Regions from separate parts of the Desulfovibrio sp. SGI.230 genome, predicted to be linked through region 1. Evidence: riboswitches for the same ligand, from Rfam matches in the RefSeq annotation. Region 1 holds a riboswitch; each other region holds the start of a gene.

What was found. Region 1 has a riboswitch for cobalamin ahead of ACQRAG_RS07760 (iron ABC transporter permease). Riboswitches for the same ligand answer to the same signal wherever they lie in the genome.
Region 2: linked by a shared signal. The riboswitch ahead of ACQRAG_RS08575 (anaerobic ribonucleoside triphosphate reductase) and the one ahead of ACQRAG_RS07760 (iron ABC transporter permease) in region 1 are both predicted to bind cobalamin.
Region 3: linked by a shared signal. The riboswitch ahead of ACQRAG_RS09570 (sirohydrochlorin cobaltochelatase) and the one ahead of ACQRAG_RS07760 (iron ABC transporter permease) in region 1 are both predicted to bind cobalamin.

What each region holds. Positions count from the first base shown of each region.
Region 1 is NZ_JBNPKS010000008.1:2,866-5,125, reverse strand. Features, by position in the region: cobalamin riboswitch at 636-814, shown strand; gene ACQRAG_RS07760 (iron ABC transporter permease) at 946-2,013, shown strand; gene ACQRAG_RS07755 (ABC transporter ATP-binding protein) at 2,013-2,260, shown strand, end outside.
Region 2 is NZ_JBNPKS010000009.1:97,019-99,278, forward strand. Features, by position in the region: gene ACQRAG_RS08575 (anaerobic ribonucleoside triphosphate reductase) at 1-1,525, opposite strand, end outside; cobalamin riboswitch at 1,723-1,899, opposite strand; gene larA (nickel-dependent lactate racemase) at 2,255-2,260, opposite strand, start outside.
Region 3 is NZ_JBNPKS010000012.1:52,096-54,355, reverse strand. Features, by position in the region: gene ACQRAG_RS09570 (sirohydrochlorin cobaltochelatase) at 101-988, opposite strand; cobalamin riboswitch at 1,010-1,207, opposite strand; gene ACQRAG_RS09565 (SAM-dependent methyltransferase) at 1,850-2,260, shown strand, end outside.

The sequences.
Region 1 (2,260 bases):
GGGGGAAGGGGGAAACCTTGGCTCGCGCACAAGGTTTCCCCCTTCCCCCCTCAAGCTCCCCCCATCCCCTTTCCAACGCGCTTTTTTCTGAAGGATGGAACCTGTCCGGGCTACGGGGAGGCAGCCCCTGCCGCCGGTCCCCGAAAGATGGGGTATCAAAGCGGTGGAGGCAGTCTCTTCTGTTTGTCCTATTTATATAGGATAGTTGTGTTTTTAGTAAAATGCAGGGTGTGAAGGGCATGGTCTTTTCGTCCCGTCTTTGTTCTCCGGCATGAGAGCCGTCGGGGAGAGCACACTGCCCCTGCGAGACTGTAGCGCGAGATGGCAAGGGCAGCCTTTGGGCTGTCTTTTTTGTGTGCCGGGGACGACGGGCGCCCTCAGTCCCGGTTGCCGTGATGATGCGTGTTGAGGAAAAGACTTTTTTAGCGCGGGGAGCCGCTGCGGCACGGGATTTGGCCACAGCCCGCCAGGCAAGGCCACCGTTCGCGCTGTACTGCCGGGTATCGTCCCGGCCCTGCGGGAAGCGCCTGTCGCGAAGCTGAGGACATCGGCAGCAGCCACAAGCGGTCTTTACTAGGCCTGTCTGCCGCATCTCCCTCTTTCCATCACACGTTGACAAGCCGCAGCTCCCTGCCTAGAGTAGCGCGTCCATGGTCGCCGGAACCTGCCGGCGTCAAAAGGGAATCCCGTGAGAATCGGGAGCGGACCCGCCGCCGTAAGGCCCGCATACCAGCTTCCTTCATGTGCCACTGGCAACGGGAAGGCCGGAAGCCGGGGGCCGAGCCGGAATACCTGCCGTGGACCGTGGCCGCTGGCCGCGACCGGTATCGGCACGGGTCTTGCCGAGGGGAGCAAGGGAATACGGGCCTCTTCCATTGGTGGAAGGGGCTTTTTTTGTTTCCGGGCCAGTGTGCCCGGCCACTGATGGCCATGACAGGACGGACCATGCCGGAGAAAAGCCCCATTGCCAAGGATGCCCGGAGCGCGCGCCGCTGGTGCTGCTGCGTGCTGCTGGCCATCCTCTGGTGTGCTTCGTTGCCGCTGGCCTGTCTGCCCGGGCCCGTGCCTGTGGCTGTGGCCGATGTCTGGCAGGCGCTGGGGGCCGTGGTGGGTCTGTGCCCCCCGGCGGACGGCAGCGTGCAGCTGGTGGTGGGACAGATCCGTCTGGCCCGCGTGCTGCTGGGTCTGCTGTGCGGCGGTGCGCTGGCCGTGGCCGGTGTGGCCCTGCAGGGCGTGCTGCGCAATCCGCTGGCGGACCCCTTCACCCTGGGCATCTCCGCCGGAGCTGCCTGCGGCGCCAGCATGGCCATCGCACTGGGCGGTACCCTGGGCATCTGGGCCGGAGGCCTTGCCGTGGGCCTTTCCGCTGCGGCCACGGTCTCCCTGGCGGCCCTGCTGGGCTCTCTGCTGGCCCTGGGCGGCGCGCTCTGGCTGGGCAGCGGGCAGGGGAGCTTTAGGCGCGAGACGGTCATCCTGGCCGGTATCGCCGTGGCGGCCTTTCTGGGTGCCGTGGTGGCCCTGGTCAAAGCCCTTAACGAAGAATCCGTCACCAGCATTGTTTTCTGGATCATGGGCAGCCTGCAAGGCCGTGGCTGGGACAGCGTTCCGCTCCTGCTGGCCACCTTGCTGCCGGGGCTGCTGGTGGTGCTGCCGGGCTGGCGCAAGCTGGACATGCTGGCCCTTGGCGATGAACAGGCCGCGCATCTGGGCCTTGCCGTGGGCCGCACACGCTTTTGGCTGCTGGCCGGCGCCAGCTGCATGACGGCCGGTTGCGTGGCCGTGGCCGGGGTCATCGGCTTCGTGGGTCTGGTGGTGCCGCATGTCCTGCGCATGCTGCTGGGCAGCGCGCATGGCCCTTTGCTGTACGGTGCGTTCCTGGGCGGCGGCATCCTGCTGGTCTGGGCGGACGTGCTGGCCCGCTGTGTGCTTTCCGGCGGGCAGGAATTGCCCGTGGGCGTGGTGACGGCCCTGCTGGGCGGCCCCTTTTTCGCTTTTCTGGTGCGGAGGCGCTGATGTTGCGGGCAGAAGGCATCCGGGCGGCCTACGGCACGGACGAGATATTGCATGGTGTGGACATCGACCTCCATCCCGGTGAGGCCGTGGCCCTGCTGGGGCCCAACGGCAGCGGCAAGACCACGCTGCTGCGGGTTCTGGCGGGCAGTCTGATGCCGACGGCGGGCATGGTGCAGGTACAAGGCGCGGACATCCGCCGTCTTTCCCCCCGGGAGCGGGCCCGCCGGGTGGCCGTACTTTCCCAGCG
Region 2 (2,260 bases), on a different contig from region 1:
CGAAGCGGTGCAGCAACTGACGGAACACCAGGTCGATCTGATCGTCCAGCAGCTGGAAGAAGCGGTCCAGATCGCCCTTGGCCTCGATGCCCAGACGGGGCAGGTTGATGGACGTGAAGCTGAGGTTGCCGCGGCCGCAGGTCACCTGGCGGTCGGGGTCGTACACGTTGCCCAGCACGCGGGTGCGGCAACCCATGTAGGCCACTTCGCTGTTGTAGTCACCGGGCTTGTAGTACTGCAGGTTGAACGGCGCATCCAGGAAGCTGAAATTGGGGAACAGACGCATGGCCGAGGTCTTGATGGCCATCTTGAACAGGTCGTAGTTGGGGTCGCCTTCGTTGTAGTTGACGCCTTCCTTGACCTTGAAGATCTGCACCGGGAAGATGGAGGTCTCGCCGCTGCCCAGACCGGCCTGGGTGGCCAGCAGCAGGTTGCGCACCACCATGCGGCCCTCGGCGGAGGTGTCGGTGCCGTAGTTGACGGAGCTGAAGGGCACCTGCGCACCGGCGCGGGAATTCATGGTATTCAGGTTGTGCACGAAGGCTTCCATGGCCTGGTAGGTGCGGCGGTCGGTGATGCGCAGGGCTTCCTCGGCGGCGTAGGCATGGGCGGCACGCACCAGATCGCGCTCGTTCTCGGCCACCAGGCCTTCCATGCGCTTGCCCAGTTCGTCCACATCGGCCATGCGGATGGCGGGCATCACGGGCAGCAGGATCTGCTGGCTGAATTCCTCGGCCTGGGCGGCATCCATGCCGGTCCTGATGCGCACGAAGGCGGTGAAGGCATGGCGGTATTCCTTGCGGAAGGTCTTGGCCACGCCGCCGGCCATGGCGTAATCGAAGTGCGGCACGCTCTGGCCGCCGTGCATCTCGTTCTGGTTGGCCTGGATGGCGATACAGGCCAGGGCGGAATAGCTCTCGATGGAATTGGGCTCGCGCAGATGGCCGTGACCGGTGGAGAACCCGTTGCGGAACAGCGGGATCAGGTCGATCTGGCAACAGGTCTCGGTGAGCATGTAGAAATCCTTGTCATGGATATGGATGTCACCGTTGATGTGCGCGGCCGAGGCGTCCTTGGGCAGGACATAGTTGTCGGTGAAATACTTGGCCCCTTCGGAACCGTACTTGAGCATGGTGCCCATGGCCGTATCGCCGTCGATGTTGGCGTTCTCGCGCTTGATGTCTTCTTCGATGGCGGGCGCGTAGGTCAGGGTCTTGTAGATCTCCATCAGGTACGATTCCGCGTTGCGGCGCTTGGTGTGCTCGGCGCGGTACAGGATGTAGGCCTTGGCGGTCTTGGCGTAATCGTACTGGATCAGGGTCTCTTCCACCACGTCCTGGATCTCTTCCACATGGCGGAGGTTCTGGGCTTCGAGCTTGCGGCAGACCTTTTCGGTGACGAACAGGAGATCCGTGGGGGACATGTCCTCGCCGGACGCCTTGTTGGCCTTGGTAATGGCATTGAGAATCTTGACGGAATCAAAGGCGACCTCGGTCCCGTCCCGCTTGATGATGCTCGCAAGCATGTTTTCCTGCTCCAGATCCAAAGATATTTGTTTTCCTGACCCGTTTTAGGGTCAACACAAAAGACCCTCCCTGTAGGGGAGGTCTCAGGCCCTGAAAAATCGCGAAAAAAAGGTGGAAAAAAGATACGGACGCCCGTCGACAGAGTGTCATGACGTCCCTTCCCAGCGGCAAAAACCCGTTGCCGTGAGGCTGTCCCCATGGACAAGCGGCAGAAGCAGGTCTTCCGGCTCGTCACCCTGCTCCCGGCCTTCCCGGCGGTTGCCAGTGGCACACGGGGGGAGCAGGTTCTGCGACTTACGGCGGCGGGTCCGCTCCCGGATCTCACGGGATTCCCGATGAAGCTCGTAGCAGCGCTTCTGCCCGCTCAAGATGGCAAAAGGTGCCCCAACTGTCAACACAGAGTTTTTGTAAGTATTTTACAACACTTTGAAATAATTGTAAAAAATCACAAGTCTGCGCCAAGACAGGCAATTTGCCAAAGTCCGCGCCAATTCTGGGCTGGCGGGATTTTTGAATCCGCAGACCACTCCGCCTGCGTCGTTTTTCACAACTTGCCGCCCTGCCGGAGCCCCCTTTTCCGCATAAAAAAAGGGCTCTCCTCCGGGAAGCGGGTCCCCTGCCAGACGCCCCTGCCGGATAACACAGCCCGCGTACGGACCGCGCATCCGGCGGGGCCCCGGTTTCAACCGGCGCGGGTACCCGAAGGTGCCCACGCCAGCCTGTGGTCGCTAGAC
Region 3 (2,260 bases), on a different contig from region 1:
CGGACCGGAGAAAAAGTTTTAGGGGGGAAGAGGGGTTCCAAGGGGAGAAGGGAGACCCTTTTCCAAAAGGGGCCCCGTCTCCCCTTGGCAGCATCTTGTCTTACTGCTTCAGCAGATCGTCCTGGCTGTCGCGGGCATGGCGCACGAAGACGGCGCGCACGCCGGGCAGCTCGCCCAGACCGGTGAGTACGGGGCGGGGGGTGAGGCCCAGGGCGCGGATCTGCGAGGCCCAGGAATCGGACTCGTCACCGGCCAGGTCGTTGCGGGCATGGTCCCCGGCTACCACCATGAAGGGCTGGAGCCAGATGACGGACGCGCGGCTGGTCTTGATGGCGGCAAGCACCTGGTCGAAACCGTGCGAGCCTTCCACCGTGGCCAGCACGGCCAGGTTGTCGGCATCGGCCAGGGTGGCGCGCATGCCTTCGATGATCATGTCGCCCCGGCCGTGGCTCTGGCCGTGGCCCATGAGGGCCAGCAGCTCGCCGGACTTGCGCTTGCCTTCGGTGGCGCCGAGGACGGCGCGGCAGACATCTTCGGCATCCTGCCGGGATTCCAGCAGCGGGCGGCCCAGATAGACGGCCTTGAAACTGTCGGGATGGCGGACCAGCCAGCTGACGAGCAGGCGCTCCATCTCGCTGAATTCCTCCCCGGCCACCACATGCAGGGACTGGACGCGCACCACGTCCACCTTTTGCCGGGCCAGCTCTTCCAGACCGGCGGCCACGTCACCGATGTGCACGCCCTTCTTTTCCAGCTTGGCCCGGATGATGCTGGAGGTATAGGCCCAGATCACGGGGCTGTGGGGGAAGGCGGCCTTGAATTCCTTGTCGATGGCGGTCAGGGCGGGCTGGGCCTCGGGCACGCTGGTGCCGAAGGCCACCAGCAGCAGGCCTTCCTTCTGGGCCGCCAGGGCAGGCAGGGCCAGGCAGAGGGTGAGCAGCAGGGCCAGCAGCGTGGAGCGCAGGGATGTTGTGGGGATGCGACGCATGGAACCTCCTCAATGACGCGTTGAAAGGTTAGGGATGGAGCGGGTATTCGGACTTGAGGGAATGGGGAGGCATGCCTCCGGGCCTTTGCTTCGCCTTCACCGTGACGGCTGGCTGTCGTGGCGTGTCGCCAAAGAAGCTCCGTACCCTCTTACCGCAGCGCGACTGTTTCCGATTTGCACGGAATTCCCCGCATGGATGCGCCATCAGAAACGGTTTGGGGCACAAAAGTCAAGCCGGGCGGAAAAGTAAAAGCCTGCGCTGTCCGGGAGATGCGGGGGGAAGGCTCCTTTTGTCCGGCCGTTGCGTCACGGGCGGCGCTGGTCCGCGAGGGGAGGACGGCCCTGCTTTTTTTCGCCGCTCGGGCCATCCCCGTCGCCGAAGGAGGCTGGCGGACGCTTGGCCTTGTCCGGGCTTTGGGCTATGCTGATCACATGAGTACGCACAGTCGATCATTTCCCGCGCCCCGTCGTGGCGCCCTCCATGAGGAGCAGGCCCCGCAGGAAGCCGACAGGGAAGAGAAAAAACGTTCAGCGCCCCGCCGTCGCAGCGGGGGCAAGGCCAGCCCGGAGCAGGGCGCGGACAGGCAAGGCCCGTCCCGCCGTTCCGGGCGTCGTGTTTCCGGGGAGCCGGCAGCGCAGGCTCCCGCCCGGGCCAAAACGGGCTGGGGCAAGAAGGCGGAACAGCCGGAACATGCCGCCGGGGAGGCCCATGCCCTGCCCCGCTGGCGGCAGGAGCGCCGGGAACAGCGGCGCGAGGCCCGGCAGCAGGAGCAGGTGCTCCTGGCCCGTCGCTGGCCCGACCTGCCCCGTTCGGCCCTGCCCAAAGAAGATTTCAGCGTGCAGGTGGCGGCGCGTGACTACATGCAGCCCCTGCTGGAAGAGCTGGGGGACCGCGTCATCACCGTGCGTGGCCGTCTGGTGCTGGCCAGAGGCACGGAGCCCGCGGCCTGGGCCCAGAACGTCTGGACGGAACCGCGCTGGATCCCCATCACCTCCATCGGCAGCGGGGCACGGCAGCTCTCGGCCCTGCAGCGCAACTGGCGGGCGCACATCCCCACCCTTGGCGGACATGTGCGGCGTCTGCGCCTTATGCAGGAGCAGCTGCCCTACGTAGCGGCACGGCCCCTGCACTTCGGCACGCCCGCCCCGTCCGCACCGCTGGGGGCCTTCACCCTGTGGGAAAAAGACCTGATGCTGGCCTCGCCGTGCACCACCTCGCCCTTTGCCGACGGGGAAGTGCAGTTCGTGGAGAACCGCGAGGACCCGCCGGGC